3 regions of the Leuconostoc sp. XM4 genome follow, and region 2 is predicted to be linked to each of the others. Evidence: riboswitches for the same ligand, from Rfam matches in the RefSeq annotation. Region 2 holds a riboswitch; each other region holds the start of a gene.
What was found. Region 2 has a riboswitch for thiamine pyrophosphate ahead of RHP64_RS04610 (solute carrier family 23 protein). Riboswitches for the same ligand answer to the same signal wherever they lie in the genome.
Positions count from the first base shown of each region.

Region 1: it holds a riboswitch for thiamine pyrophosphate, as region 2 does, so the genes downstream of both, thiM (hydroxyethylthiazole kinase) here and RHP64_RS04610 (solute carrier family 23 protein) in region 2, are expected to answer to the same signal.
Region 3: it holds a riboswitch for thiamine pyrophosphate, as region 2 does, so the genes downstream of both, RHP64_RS03785 (ECF transporter S component) here and RHP64_RS04610 (solute carrier family 23 protein) in region 2, are expected to answer to the same signal.

Region 1 is NZ_CP134507.1:436,503-441,621, forward strand. Features, by position in the region: gene RHP64_RS02370 (branched-chain amino acid ABC transporter permease) at 1-659, shown strand, start outside; gene RHP64_RS02375 (ABC transporter ATP-binding protein) at 631-1,416, shown strand; gene RHP64_RS02380 (ABC transporter ATP-binding protein) at 1,413-2,126, shown strand; TPP riboswitch at 2,164-2,254, shown strand; gene thiM (hydroxyethylthiazole kinase) at 2,399-3,178, shown strand; gene thiD (bifunctional hydroxymethylpyrimidine kinase/phosphomethylpyrimidine kinase) at 3,171-4,004, shown strand; gene thiE (thiamine phosphate synthase) at 3,997-4,635, shown strand; gene RHP64_RS02400 (NAD-dependent succinate-semialdehyde dehydrogenase) at 4,755-5,119, shown strand, end outside.
Region 2 is NZ_CP134507.1:922,027-927,145, reverse strand. Features, by position in the region: gene RHP64_RS04620 (acyl-CoA reductase) at 1-1,433, opposite strand, end outside; gene RHP64_RS04615 (LuxE/PaaK family acyltransferase) at 1,445-2,557, opposite strand; gene RHP64_RS04610 (solute carrier family 23 protein) at 2,550-3,836, opposite strand; TPP riboswitch at 3,915-4,014, opposite strand; TPP riboswitch at 4,097-4,186, opposite strand; gene celB (PTS cellobiose transporter subunit IIC) at 4,362-5,119, opposite strand, start outside.
Region 3 is NZ_CP134507.1:737,870-742,988, reverse strand. Features, by position in the region: gene RHP64_RS03805 (YjzD family protein) at 1-160, shown strand, start outside; gene pepT (peptidase T) at 214-1,449, opposite strand; gene RHP64_RS03795 (Nif3-like dinuclear metal center hexameric protein) at 1,494-2,279, opposite strand; gene RHP64_RS03790 (tRNA (adenine(22)-N(1))-methyltransferase) at 2,276-2,965, opposite strand; TPP riboswitch at 3,217-3,306, shown strand; gene RHP64_RS03785 (ECF transporter S component) at 3,586-4,167, shown strand; gene RHP64_RS03780 (thiamine-binding protein) at 4,164-4,457, shown strand; gene RHP64_RS03775 (ATP-binding cassette domain-containing protein) at 4,488-5,119, shown strand, end outside.

The DNA.
Region 1 (5,119 bases), 490 kb from region 2:
CCTTAATTGTTGGTATTCCAACTTTGCGTTTACGTGGTGATTATTTGGCTATTGCAACATTAGGGTTTGCTGAAATTATTAGAATTGTCATTATGAACTTGAAAATAACTAACGGACCAGCTGGTATTTTTGGCATCGCACCTTTTGTGAGTTGGCAATTAGTTTATATACTAGCAGTTATAACATTGATTATTGTGGTCAACTTTGTTCGTAGTATGCCTGGGCGAGCCATTATTGCCGTTCGTGATAATGAAATTGCTGCCGAATCCTTAGGAATTAATACAACTAAGTATAAGGTAATTGCTTTTGTGACAGGGGCATTATTTGCTGCTATGGCTGGTAGCTTACGTGCAAGTTTCATCCAATCTATTGCGCCTAAAGACTATGCTTTTATGCAAAGTATTATGATCTTAATTATTATTGTGATAGGTGGGATTGGCTCAATGAGTGGGACAGTTGTGACAGCAATTGCGTTAGGTGTGTTAGACACAATGTTACAAAATTTTGGTTCCTTGCGTATGGTCATCTACGCTGTTATTTTAATTGCTGTGATGCTGGTTAGACCTCAAGGTATTTTTGGTAGTCGAGAACTATCATTAAAGAAATGGTTATTTGATGAAGGAGACGGACATGGCTCAGACAATACTGAAAACGCGTGATTTAAGTATCCGTTTTGGAGGTGTAACTGCTGTTGATGGTGTTAATATTGAAGCTGCCGAAAATGAGTTAATTGGTTTAATTGGGCCAAATGGTGCGGGTAAAACCACATTATTTAATTTACTAACAGGTGTATATTCACCTAGTGAGGGAGAAGTACTCCTATTTGATGGTCAGCAGTTAGCTAATGTCAATCGTCAATCTCCTGCAAAACGTGCTCGATTAGGCGTTGCGCGCACTTTTCAAAATATTCGCTTGTTTGAAAGTCGAACAGTATTAGAGAATGTTATGATTGCTATGAATTCTAGTACTCAGGCACATGTATTCAGTTCATTGTTTCGTTTACCTTCATTTTATAAAAATGAAGAGCAACTAAAAAACGAAGCTCGTAAGCTGCTAAGTATTTTTGATATGCTGGAGGTACAAGATACGCTGGCAACAAACTTACCATATGGGCAACAACGACGTTTAGAAATTGTGCGGGCATTGGCCACAAAACCTAAAATCTTATTTTTAGATGAGCCAGCAGCTGGTATGAATCCACAAGAAACGGCTGATTTAACACGTTTAATTAAACAAGTTCAACAAGAATTTAAGATGACAATTATTTTAATTGAGCATGATATGAACCTTGTTATGGCTGTCAGTGAGCGATTATATGTATTAGAGTACGGTAAGTTATTAGCCAGTGGCACACCATTAGAAATACAGCAAAATGCCGATGTGATCCGTGCATATTTGGGAGAAAATAACGAATGAGTGCATTACTGACAGTTGAAAATTTAAACGTAAGTTATGGTGCCATTAAAGCGGTACAAGACGTTAACTTTGTGGTGAACAATAACGAAATCGTATCACTAATTGGTGCTAATGGCGCTGGGAAAACTACAATTTTACGTACGATTTCGGGCTTAGAAAAACCCACTAAGGGACGTATTTTATTTGAAAATCAAAACATATTGACTATGAATTCAGAGCGAATTGTCTCAAGTGGAGTTGCTCAAGTGCCAGAAGGACGTCGCGTGTTTTCTGGCATGACTGTTCAAGAAAACCTACAGTTGGGTGCTTTTACTCGAGGCAAGGGTATTAACTTGAAAGATGAATACACACTTATTTACGATCAGTTTCCAATTTTAAAGGAAAGACGTAATCAAGATGCAGCGACTTTATCTGGTGGTGAACAACAAATGCTAGCCATGGGTCGCGCATTAATGGCAAAACCAAAATTGTTATTGTTGGATGAACCTTCCATGGGCTTGGCACCGCTATTTATTGAGAAAGTTTTTGATATTATTAAAAATGTTAATGCACAAGGAATGACAGTATTAGTAATCGAACAAAATGCGAATCAAGCGCTAAAAATTGCGGATCGCGGCTATGTTTTGGAAAGTGGAAAGATCACGATGACAGGTACGGGAGCAGAGCTACTTGCATCAGATGACGTGCGCAAAGCATACTTAGGCGGTTGATTATTCATATGGATTCAGGTACACTGAAGTAGAATTAAATAAATATCTGGGGTGCCCAAGCTGGCTGAGAGATACCCATTGAACCTGATTACGGTAATTCGTGCGAAGGAAGATTATAATAATGAACTATTCTAGTGTATAAATATGCCTATTTAGCCGTTAACTAATCTTTTCTGATAGTTAGCGGTTTTTTTATTCATTAATGTTAATTTTTAAAATTAATGAAGATATTTGTTTAAAAACACGAAGCCAAACAAAAAAGGAATTTAATCATGAATATTACAGACATTAGAACGAAATCACCTCTTGTCCTGACTTATGCAAATTTTGTTACACCACAATTTGTAGCTAATGTAGTTAATGTTGTTGGTGCCTCACCGTTAATGAGTCGCGAGCTAGCAGAATTTAAGGAATTAGCCGGAATTGCCAATGCGGTGATTATTAACACAGGGACGCTTCAAAAAGTAGAAATTAACGATATTATTAAACTTTCTCAGGAAGCATACCAATTAGGCAAGACAGTCGTATTAGATCCGGTTGCTGTATCAGTTCCATTTAGGTCTAAAGCCATTACACAATTTTTAGCCTCTGGTCATGTTGATGTTATTCGTGGCAATGCAGCCGAAATTGCTTGGTTTGCCGATATTGATTTTGCTAGTCAAGGTATCGATGCTACTGGAAAAGGTGACGTAATTGAAATTGCACAGCGTGCCGCCAAAAAAACAGGTGCAGTGATTGCGCTAAGCGGGGCTTGTGACGTTGTCAGTGATGGTCAATACACACAAACACTTGATATAAATGTTGAACAATTATCTTCTATTGTAGGTACAGGAGATGCCTTATCATCATTAATTGGTGCGTTCATTGCCGATGGGCTAAAGGTTCCTAATGTGATGAATGCAATGGCTACATTCAAACTTGCTGGACAAAAAGCCGCTACAAAAACGAATCAACCAGGGTCTTTTACAAATCAATTATTAGATGAATTATTTGTTATTGATAATATCGATGTTCAAAATTTTATTAAAGAAAGTGTGCTGAATCATGGTTAATAAAACACCCCAAGCTCTAACAATTGCTGGTATGGATAGCAGTGGTGGCGCTGGAGTTAGCGCGGATCTAAAGACGTTTGCCGCCCAAGGTGTTTATGGCGCTAATGTTATTGTTGCTCTAACAGCACAAAACACAATGGGTGTACAGCAAGTTTCGATGACTTCACCATCTATGATCCATGCCCAATTAAAATCAGTGGCTGATGACTTAAAAATAAGTGCTGTAAAAAGTGGCATGCTTGGTGATGTGCCCACAGTAGAATCAGTGTCTGAATTTTTACAACAAGCAGATTTTGGTAACTATGTATTAGATCCTGTAATGGTTGCCAAGGGAGGCGCTCACTTATTGAGTGATGAGGCCATAGTTGCTATTAAGTCTAGTTTGATACCGTTGGCAACGCTCATTACGCCTAATATGCCAGAAGCTGAAGTCTTAAGTGAGTCAAACATTACTAACCATGAAGATGTGATGCAATCCGCTTCAAAGATACAACAATTAGGAGTTGAAAACGTATTATTAAAAGGTGGGCATGCCTCCGGGAAAGATGTTTATGACTATATTCTATTGGCTGATGGTAGTCATTTTTGGCTTAAAAGCTCACGGGTAGATACAATTAGAACTCACGGGACAGGGGATACAATTTCTGCGGCCATTACTGCTCGTTTAGCTTTGGGAGATGATATGAAAACGGCTATTATTCATGCAAAAGCTTATGTTGATGCTACCATTCGTGAAGGTATCGATGTTGGGCATGGGCATGGACCGCTTAATCACCAGGCAAGAGTGACTGACAGGCATTTTCCAGAGGTACTAGAAAATGTTTGATCCGAGCATATTAGTAAATTATTTTGTATTAGGAACTCAGGACACCAATGGAGAGAGACATTTTTTTGAAGTCTTAGAGGAAGCACTGCAATCGAAAATCAGTGTGTTTCAATATCGAGAAAAAGGGCAACTGGCTTTAAGTGGATCAGAGAAATTACGAGTAGCCAAAAAAGTCCGGCAACTAACAACTGACTACCATGTACCATTGATTATTGATGATGACATTCAACTAGCACATGAAATTGATGCAGAGGGTGTTCATTTTGGGCAAAAAGATGGCGATATTATCAATAATATTCAATTAGCTGAGAATCTAGCTGTTGGGGTATCGGTGTCTAATGACAGCCAATATAAAAGAATAGAGAATATTAAAGGGATTGATTATATCGGAATTGGTCCTGTTTTTGCGACGGTAAGCAAAGCTGATGCAAATCCAGAGATTGGGGTTGAAGGTTTAAAATATTTGACAAGCAGAAGTAAATGGCCAAGTGTGGCAATTGGTGGAATATCGGAAATAAATTTGTCATCAGTTTTATCTACGGGTGTTAACGGTGCTGCTGTAATCAGTATGATTAGTCAAAGTGCAAATATAAGCGCTACCTTAAAATATTGGCGTTCATTACATTTATAAATAATGTGTTTTGCTGAAAATATCACAAACAAAATATACTTTGCGAATGAATAATGGTGTTATAGTAGGGGTGTTTAGAACAGAAATGTAATTTGTTAATTGAAGAAAGGTCGAATAAAATGAGCTATCAAACAATTAATCCCTTTAACGACGAAGTTATTCAAACATTTGACAATCATGATGACGCTTATGTTGAGAAGGCCATTGCCGAAGGTCATGCACTGTATAAAAAGTGGCGCAATGACCCGGCTAGTAGTCGCGCAGAGATATTAAACAAAATTGCTGACTTGATGGAAGAAGATGCTGATCATTTAGCTAAGGTACTTACTATTGAAATGGGTAAGCGATTTGTCGAGGCTCAAGGTGAAGTAGCATTAAGTGTTTCAATTGCTCGTTACTACGCCAAAAATGGTGCAGATTTCCTTAAGCCAGAACCAATCAAATCCTCGATGGGGGATGCGCAAGTAATTTCGCGCCCCACTGG
Region 2 (5,119 bases):
AATTCTAAGCTCTGCTCAATGTCTGTAACACGAACTAAATCCAATAAGTTAAAGCGTCCATCATGGTGCCAGCCACTGGAAACGTGATTCATCTTTCCCAGCGCACTCATTCGATTAACACCCACTTTCCCTAACATATCTGCCAACGAGAACAAACGATTCGGAGAAATCGCAATTCCTGCTGACTGTAAATATTGCTGATGCGGTATGAGTACAGGTGGTAAATCAGTCAAATCATTAACAACAAAAATATGAATTGAACGATTCAAAGGCGAGGCGCTAAATCCGATATTATTATGTAAAATAATAGTCCATGCGGTACTATTGTCACTTCGAAATACTGAGGTTGCTCCGTTTTTTATAGACGTTATCTCAGCTTCTTGCCGCATTTTTTCAATAGCGATTTTATCTGATTCGTGTATCGGTGCACGAGGATATTTGATTTGATAGTTATTTAACTCATTGGACAGGATACTCGCAAACTCTTGAGGCGTTATTGCCCCGCCTCTTTCAATGAAAATTGACTGCGGAGCTAGACAGCTTTGCTGATCATAGGTGGCAATGTCCTCAGCTAAGTCTTTAATGACTTGAGCATAATACTCTGGTGTCAACGTCTCCCTACCAACTATTGCCAAACCGATTTTGTATCCATAACTTAAAATCTTCTTATTTAATGGTGTTTTGCTTTTTACAGATGCAACCGCTTCTTTACCACCACACACAACAATAGTATCGGCCAAATTAAGACAGTGCGCCTCGAATTTTTCACCACTATGCCATGGTAGAATGGTAATCGTATTTGCCAATTTTGGATCAATTTCAGCTAACGTCTGAACAAACAAAGCTGGCATAATAGGCTCTGCAAAAGATGTTTTCCCCAGTGTTGGCGATTTTACAAGTAGTCCCATGATGAGTGTCCACAGTTGTATGCCTGGCACGTTGCCGGAAAATATTTGGAATATTAAATCTGGCCCGTAAAATTTTGAAAATCCACCGGAAAGGTTTGGTTGAAAATCATCCAACATTGCACCTGATTGTCCAAGTTCGGTATTCACAAATCGTTTTAATTCTTTCTTTCGAAATAAGCGAATAAAGTTTTTGAGCTCTAAACTAAATTGATCAGCGTCATAACCAGTTACCGCGGGGACTGCTTTTTCTGCTATTTTCCGAAGATGATACGATGGGTTAGTCCATTTTTCTGCTGCCCGAGCAATAATATCAATAATTTCATTCACTGTAAGATGCTTTAAATAATGATTACGGTTATGCGTTATTATTTTTGTAATCTCTTTTATTTCTTGTTCGGTTATTTTGGGATAACACAATACAAGATGATGTGTTTCATTTTCAACTACCTTTTCGGTTAAATCACCAAGGATAATGCTGTCTGGCGTGTAAAAAATATTAATTTTTGTCATTTCTTTATTAGACATTATTGACACCTTTATTGCAGTTGTAAAAGCTCATCAGCGGTGATGGAACAACCCTTAGCCACCGATCCTTTTGCTCTACCAATGATTGTGAATCCATGATTGTTTTTGATAACAATGTCTTCAGTTAGAATTGATACGCAGGAATCCCAATTAGCTAAGTCATAGTATGCCAATAGGCCACGTTGACCCTGTGCAACAGGCTGTAACGTTTCAGTATCCAAGACCTGAGTTTTTACCCAAGCAGGTGCTATTTTATCAAAATAAACTGTTTTATTTTCTGAATGATCCATTAAATTTCGATCGTAACATTGAGAACTAATCTCTGTCATGCCGTACATATTTATAATTTGTTCGCGTGTCACCTTAAATGTGCTCTCCAAATCAGCATATAAGTCAGTCATACTCACTTCTTTTGACTTGCCCTTAAATCCACCAGTATCAAAAATAATGCTTTCTTTTGCCAGATTAAAGGATTGATGATGTTGCTGTAAGTATGCCAATAGATGAACATAAGAAAACGAAGCACCCAAAAGTAATATGGACTCATGATTTTTTTCTGCTTCTTGAAGAGCAACGATTAGTTCCGAATAGTTTAGTTGGTTATTTTCAAAAAAGATATGGCTATTTTCAGTACCAAATTCTCGTATAGCGGTTGATATATAGCGAGATAAAGAAGAGTTAGGGTTATCTGCCATACCCGGAAACAAAGAAAGTATTCTAATTTTATCCGTATTAGGCAAAACGTTTTTCTTGAATCCTGCCCGCATAGATTCTTCCCAAATATTTAAATTCGAGATATAATGTTTGCTTCTATGATTAATATTTGTTGTGCCACTCGAATAAAAAACATCCGCAGCTTGATTAATATCTTCGGTTGACAGAATTAATTCTTTGTACGCTTGAATCGGAATTAGCGGAACCTCGCGCCAGTTTTTTACGGTCAAGAGGTTTTTATGTCGTAATTGGGCAAATTTTTTATATGGTAAATTGTTTTGAAATTGATAAGCAAAAATGCGCATAGCTAGCTGATTGAAGTCCGATTCATATCGCTCTGTTTGATGATCCTTGTATTTATTAATGAAAGTTAAAATGTCGCTTTGAATTTTTTTAGATTTTTCAATCATGAGATCCTCTTATATTTTTTATCATTCGTGGTAAGTTAACCAAGGCAAACTGTAAGATGATGGCAGACAACGCACCGACTAATATGCTATTAGATAATAATTCACCTGTAACACCTGACCAGCCGGTTGCATAGTTGGGCAGAGCAATCGCTAGTATGATAGACAATCCAATAATCATGTTATTTTCATTGTTGTCAGGCGCTCTTTTCAAAATGTTGAATCCAGTCAGAATTAAAGTTGTTGCTGCGGGCAAAAATATGCCCCCAATCACTGGACTAGGCGTTATTGCCAAAAACGCACCAATTTTAGGAACAAAACCTAGTACGACAAACAAAATTCCTGCAATAATTACTGGTATTCTCGAAACATTACCAGTTAAGTTTAAAATCCCTACATTCTGCGCAAAAGCAGTTGTTGGAAAGGCTCCGAACAAGGATGAAAACATTGATCCCGCAGATTCGCCAATTAGACCATTTTGAATGCGCCTTGGTGAAATATTTTCTTTTAAAGTATCGCCAGCTGCCTGATAGACACCTAAAGCCTCTACCACTGCAACCACATAGGCAACAAAGAATGTCAAAAACATGACCCAATTAAACTTTAGCGATCCATAAGGCAATAAATGAGGCATGCCAAACCATGATTTTGTTGATAATACGCTGTAATCTACGACACCTAACGAAACTGCTAGAATATCACCAACAATTAGCGCGATTAAAAAGGAAAAACGCTTCCAAAATCCCTTACCAAATATCGACAATAGAATGACAATAGTTGCTGTAGTAACAGACAAAATAAGTGTTGTTGGTGAAGAGAAACCTTTATCACCTGGATAACCACCTAAGAATTCAGATAGTGTGAATCCAGATAAAGAAATACCAACCAAAAATATTAGTGTTCCGGTAATTGCTGGTGTCAATAATTTGATTAGTTTATTGATAAGTCCTGTAACGGACAATAAAAATACAATGAGTGCACTCAGTAAAATTGAACCACTCGCCGTTGCTAACTGACCAGCTTTACCAGCATTAATCATTAACGCGTCAAAAGCAGCTGACGGCCCTTGAACAATAGGCAGCTTCGCTAATTTTGTTGCCTGTGTAAGCGTGACTAATCCTGAAACAATAAAAATCGTGTTCACAAGATTAGTTGATAAGTTCAGTGAGAGCCCTGCGGCAGCGGCAACATAAATTGGATCTAACCATACGTTAGAAACAAACACGTGCTGTATTCCAGCTAGGCCATGATCCATGATTCGATTATGTTTTGGTGTCATCATAATTAAATTCCTTTTCCAATAAAAAAAGTGCCCTTAAATACATAAAAAAGGACACTTTTGACAACAGTACATGTCGTTATCAAATATTGGTCACTTTCCTACGCTAGTATTAACTAGATCAGGTTCAAAGGGACCGATATACATCATCTCAGTCTTTGCGACGCCCCTAGTGATTATTATTCATTTTTCAAAAAAATCCTCTCAACAAGTCATTTTATGCAATAAAAAAACATTTTTCTCACCTAGAGAAAAATGCTACGTTAAAAAATGTAGCACTTTCCTACGCTGATGTTAATCAGTTCAGGTTCGAAGGGTTCTTCTCAGCCATTTTGGCGCCCCTAGCACAAGCATTATTGTATCATAAATTTTCTATTAAATGTAAGTAATTCATTCTATTTTTCACATAAGTTTGTCATTAAGTGATATCCTTACTGATGAAATTTACCTTTCACAAATCAGCCAGTCGAGTATATAAAAAATACCAGTCTGTTACTAAACACAGACCAGTATTTTGATGCCTCGTCATTAAGGCTGTACTTGTGTTTTCCCCTGCTCATCATTGTACAACTTAGTATCATATATTTTGATAAATGGTAAGTAAATAATGAAAGCTATTACAACACAGATTATTGCTAAGACTGCTGCTTTCCAATCAACGGTACTAATAAATGCACCGATTCCGGCTGGGGATGGCCATGGTGCTTGAATAACAATTGGCCGAATGATATGGAAGTTAATGGCTGCATAAGCAACGGAAGCTGTTGCCATTGGTGCCAAGAAAAATGGAATAGCTAGATAAGGATTATAAACAATTGGTAATCCAAATATTAACGGCTCGTTAATATTAAAAAGTGATGGTACGATTGAAGCTCGGCCTAAAACTTTTAGTTGTTCGGAACGTGCTAGTAAAGTAATAAATATGCATAATCCAAGTGTCGCACCAGAGCCACCTAAGATAGCAAAGGCATTATTAAATTCTCCAGCAAACGGTATGTTAGCCCCATTTGAATTTGCTACCATATTTGCTAAGAAGATAGGCGTAATAAATGCGGAAATAATGTTAGCGCCATGAATACCAACAATCCACAAGGCATGAATCAAGAACTCAATCACCATAATTCCTAGCCAGGTGCTAGTCATGCTTGTAACGAAGCTAAATGGTATTGCAATCATTTTGAAAATGTCAGTACCGAGTAACACTAAGGAACCATTAATACCCAGTACAACAAAAGCAATAACGAAAGTTGGAATCAATGCCGTAAATGATCTTGATACACCTTCCG
Region 3 (5,119 bases), 180 kb from region 2:
TGGTGAGATTTTGGGTTATATTGTATCCCAATTGAATTCTGGTACTTATGATTTTGTTACTGTTGCTGTCATTGCTGTCATTGTTGGTGAAGTTGCGCTAGTTGCAATTCCAGCAATTTCAGGATCAGCTGCACCAAAAGAAGTTGCGTCTGAAGAATAAATCACAAGATTAAAAAAGAGCTCAGTTGAGCTCTTTTTTTGTTTATCTAAAAGTTATTTTTCTTGTGCAAGTTTTACAATTTCTAAAATGACGTCTGTTGCCTGTTCCATAACAGTTGTAGAAACATATTCAAAACGGCCATGCATATTTTCGCCACCGGCAAAAATATTTGGTGTTGGTAGCCCTAGGAAAGTTATTTTTGAACCATCGGTACCGCCACGGACAGGCTCAATAATTGGTTTAATCTCTAAGTTATTCATCGCTTTTTCAGCCAAATTAACTGAACGCATATCATCTTTCAAGATTTCACCCATATTATAGTATTGATCTTTCAATACAACTTTAATACGCTTTTCCCCTAATTTCTGATTAAAGGCATCAGCAATATCTAATAATCTTTGCTTACGTTCTTCAAATATATTTCGATCATGATCACGAACAATATATCGCAGGGTTGCTTCTTCAGGATTACCGTCAACTGCTAGAAGATGCCAAAATCCTTCTGTTCCTTCAGTATTTTCTGGGCGATCATGGACAGGAAGTTGTTCATGGAAATCAAATGCTAGTTGAATGGCATTAACCATTGTATCTTTTGCAGTTCCTGGATGAACATTTCGTCCCTGAATTGTGATAACGGCGCTCGCAGCATTAAATGTCTCCCATTCAAGCTCGCCTAACGGTCCGCCATCCATTGTATAAGCGAAGTCAGCACCAAATGCTTCAACATCAAAATGATCGGCACCAATACCAATCTCTTCATCTGGTCCAAAAGCAAATCGCAAATCACCATGCTTGATCTCTGGATGTGCAATTAAATACTGAGCTGCCGTAATGATTTCAGCATCTCCAGCTTTATCATCAGCACCTAATAGTGTTGTGCCATCAGTTGTAATTAGAGTATGTCTCGCATATTTTTTTAAGCTAGGAAATTCGTTAGTTGTCAATTCGTAACCACTATTTCCCAACTTAATTGACGATTTGCCGTCGTAATTTTCAATAATTTGTGGGTTAATGTTCGCTCCATTAAAATCTGCAGTATCAACGTGTGCAATAAAGCCAATTGTAGGCACAGCACTGTCATCAATATTGCTTGATAATTCCGCAAACACATAACCATCCTTCATGGTGCGTACATTTTCAAGACCAATAGCTTTTAACTCCTCAGCTAAATCTGCCAAAAAAGCGACCTCTTTAGGTGATGACGGCACTGTTTCTGAGTTCTCATCAGATTGTGTATCTACCTTTACATACTTCAAAAAACGTTCTGTCAATTCAGGATACTTTGTCATATATTACTCCTTTTTGAGCATTTGCTCACTGTTTTAACCGTTAACTAAATATATTTGTATGGATCTGTATTGATTTTTGTAGCAACTACATCAACAGTGTCACCAAACCATTCTTTGACCTTATCAACCATTTTTTCGTTAGCAATAGCTTCCATATGATGATCAGGATCAATCACAATAAAATTTGAAGCCAAGATGTCATGCCCAACGTGATAGTAGACATCGGCTGTGACGTAGGCATCAGCTCCTGCTTGTTGCGCAACCCGCCACCAACGGCCACCATCTCCACCTAGCACAGCGATCTTTTGAATTGGCTTTGTCACATCGTTAGCAATAACACGCACTGCTTGAACATGAAACAAATCACGAATTTTCACAGCGTATTCTTGTACAGAAATTGGTTGCTCTAATTGTCCGATCCTGCCAAGACCAGTTTTCTTATCTACATTTGGTACTAAAGGCACTACATCTTGAATGCCAAGTGCTTCGGCCAACCAATCATTCATGCCACCTTGTGCACTGTCCATATTAGTATGTGAAGCATAAACAACGATATGGTGTTGAATCAAATCTGCATACATTCGATTTTGAGGCTGTGATAAGTCTAGACTTTTCGCCGGGAAGAACATGACCTCATGGTGTGCCCATATAAAATCGACCTGATTATCGATTGCTTCTTGAACTACTTCTGGACGAACATCAAGGGCTGTCATTACTCGATGTACAGGCTGCTTAGGATCACCAATTTGCAGTCCCGTGGGGTCACCCTCCTCAGCTAATTGTTTCGGCGCAAAAAGTTCAATCTTGTCAATTAACTCTTGTGCAATCACTTGATAACCTCCTGAATTTGCTGATATTTTTTTTTCCAATCTTGATAAATGGGTGAATCAGCTTTTCCAGCAAATTCAAGATTTTCAAAAATTGTGTCGATACGATCCAATTCTTTCTGCCATTTAGCAACAAAAACTGACGTTTTTCTCTTTCGCAAGACAGGACCAAATTTTTTATCGAGGCTTGATAAACTTTGGGTGCCCTTTGTTGCAATCATAATTTCATAAAAGTGGTTATCCTCTTGTTCAATAACCTCGTCGTTAATTTTATACTGATGGTTGTTTAGCCATGTTCGCACAATGTGCTCATCAGTATTAGGTTGTAGTATAAGCGTTTCAAAACGTTTTGCTCTTGAAAATCCCGCTTCTAATATATCTGTAATTAAGACACCACCCACACCAGCGATTGTGACCGTGTCAATATGATCCTCATCTTTAATTGCCGCTAATCCATTCGCCAATCTCGCCTCAAGTTGTGTGGTTAACGCTCTTCGAACAATTTCGTGCTGCGCATTTTCGTAAGGTCCTTTAGCAACCTCACCAGCAATCGCAAACGATATTTTGTTATTGATTAATAGATTAGCAGGTAAATAGGCGTGATCAGAGCCAATATCGGCTACCCTTGCGCCTTTGGGTACAAATGAAGCCACAGCTGCAAGCCGTGGTGAAAGATGAATACTGTCCATTTTCTATCCTTAGAGTTGTTTTTTTTACTCATTTTAGTATAACAAATAAGTCAATATCTCGCTGATATCATGTACTTTTAATTAATAAAGACCACAAGTTACATCATACTCAAATTTCATAATTAAAAACATTAGAATGTTAGAAAATATAACATGATTTTGGGATTAAATTCTATTGCATACGAATAGTTTGCACGATAATTTGTCTTGTGTTACACTCTAGGCGTGAGCTTTTCACAAATAACTGAAAACACCAAAATCTGGGGTGCCGTCGCGCTGAGATAAAACCCATCACACCTGATCTAGTTAATACTAGCGTAGGGAGATTTACTTGAAAATGTATTAATGAACTGACATATCTTGACGGTACTATGTTTTGTAACGTTATCACTATAATATATGATGATGAAATAACACAAGTTTGTTAAGTAGCGTTTCTGCATTGAGATCATGACCACAATTTTTCAAGCCAGTCTTCCTTGTGAAGTCTGGCTTTTTCTAATTACACCCGATTTTGCGGTGATTTCGGTTACATCAATTATTAACCAATAAGTCATGTAAGCAGTTGTATAGCTCATGCACCTATTGGTTAATATCGGAAATTTTAGGAGGTTTTGCAAATGTCTGCAAACAAATGGTCACTTCGCGATGTTATCTTCATCGCACTAATCGGTGTTTTTTTTGGATTTATATTTTGGGCTTGGGCATTTGGTTATAATGTCATCGCTGCCTTTTTAACACCATTTGGATTAAGCGCATATGCTAATGATGCAACATTGGGTCCTTGGCTAATGGCTGGTCCGATGGCTGGGTTCATCTTACGTCGTCCTGGCGCATCAATTATAGGTGAAACACTTGGCGGCACAATTGAAATGGTGTTTGGCTCTCAATGGGGTGTCATGAACGTTGTTTCTGCATTAATTCAAGGGTTTGGTACCGAACTTGGATTTGCTGTATTTGGCTACCGTCGTTGGGACAAAACGAGTTTGTCAATGTCTGTTATCACAGTTACCATTGTGACGTTTATTTGGGACCTGTTCCGTAATGGTTATGCTGACTACTCATTTGGTTTGTTGATTGGATTATTTATTACTCGCCTCATTTCAGCAGCTATTTTTGCAGGAGTTATCGTTTACTTCACACAAAAATTAGTTGCTAAATCAGGTATCCTAGAGGTCAATAAAAACGAGGTGGTCTCATGATATCAAGTATTGCGGTCCAAGTATTGCCGATGACAGCTGACACAGAAGAAGTCATTCGCATAGTTGATCATGTGATTGCTTATATTGACAAGAGTGGTGTCAACTATCAGGTAGGTGCTTTCGAATCAACTCTCGAAGGTGATTACGATCAACTAATGGATATTTTAAAAAATTTGCCCAAGGTTGCAGCAGAAATTAGTGACATCCCTGTCATGGTATACAGCAAAATAAACATGGCTACAGATTCTGATGTTTTAACCATTGCAAAGAAAACAGATAAATATAAATAAGCGGAATTTCCGCGTACATAGGGAATTATTATGGTTACTCATTTAAAACATATCAGTTTGTCATATGGCAATACAAAAATACTTGATGATACCACCATGTCAATATCTCACAATAGTTTTAACCTGCTAATTGGTCCCTCTGGCTCTGGAAAATCAACCCTTCTCCGAATATTTGCAGGATTATATCCGCAACTAAAAGGTGAAGTACTTGTTAATGATCAAGCAGTTACCACATTACCGGCTAACGAGAAAACCAAAGTCGTCGGTTTTTTATTTCAAGATCCAGACACCCAATTTGTTATGAAAACACCACTGGATGAATTGGTTTTCACTTTAGAAAACTTGCAAGTTCATCCTTCTGATATCAAGCAACGTGCAACGCACGCTTTAGAATTTGTTGGTATTTCAGACTTAACTCATCAAGACATTGACACCTTATCAGGTGGTGAAAAACAAAAAGTTGCATTGGCTATCATTGTTGCAATGCAAAGTGATTTCTTATTATTAGACGAACCTTTTGCAAATATTGATAGCCAATCTCGCCAAGACCTATTAGCTAAATTGAAAGATTTACAAATACAGGGACAAACCACTATATTAATCACTGATCATGATTTACATGGGTACGAACCACTTGTTGATCATGTGTGGGAAATACACCA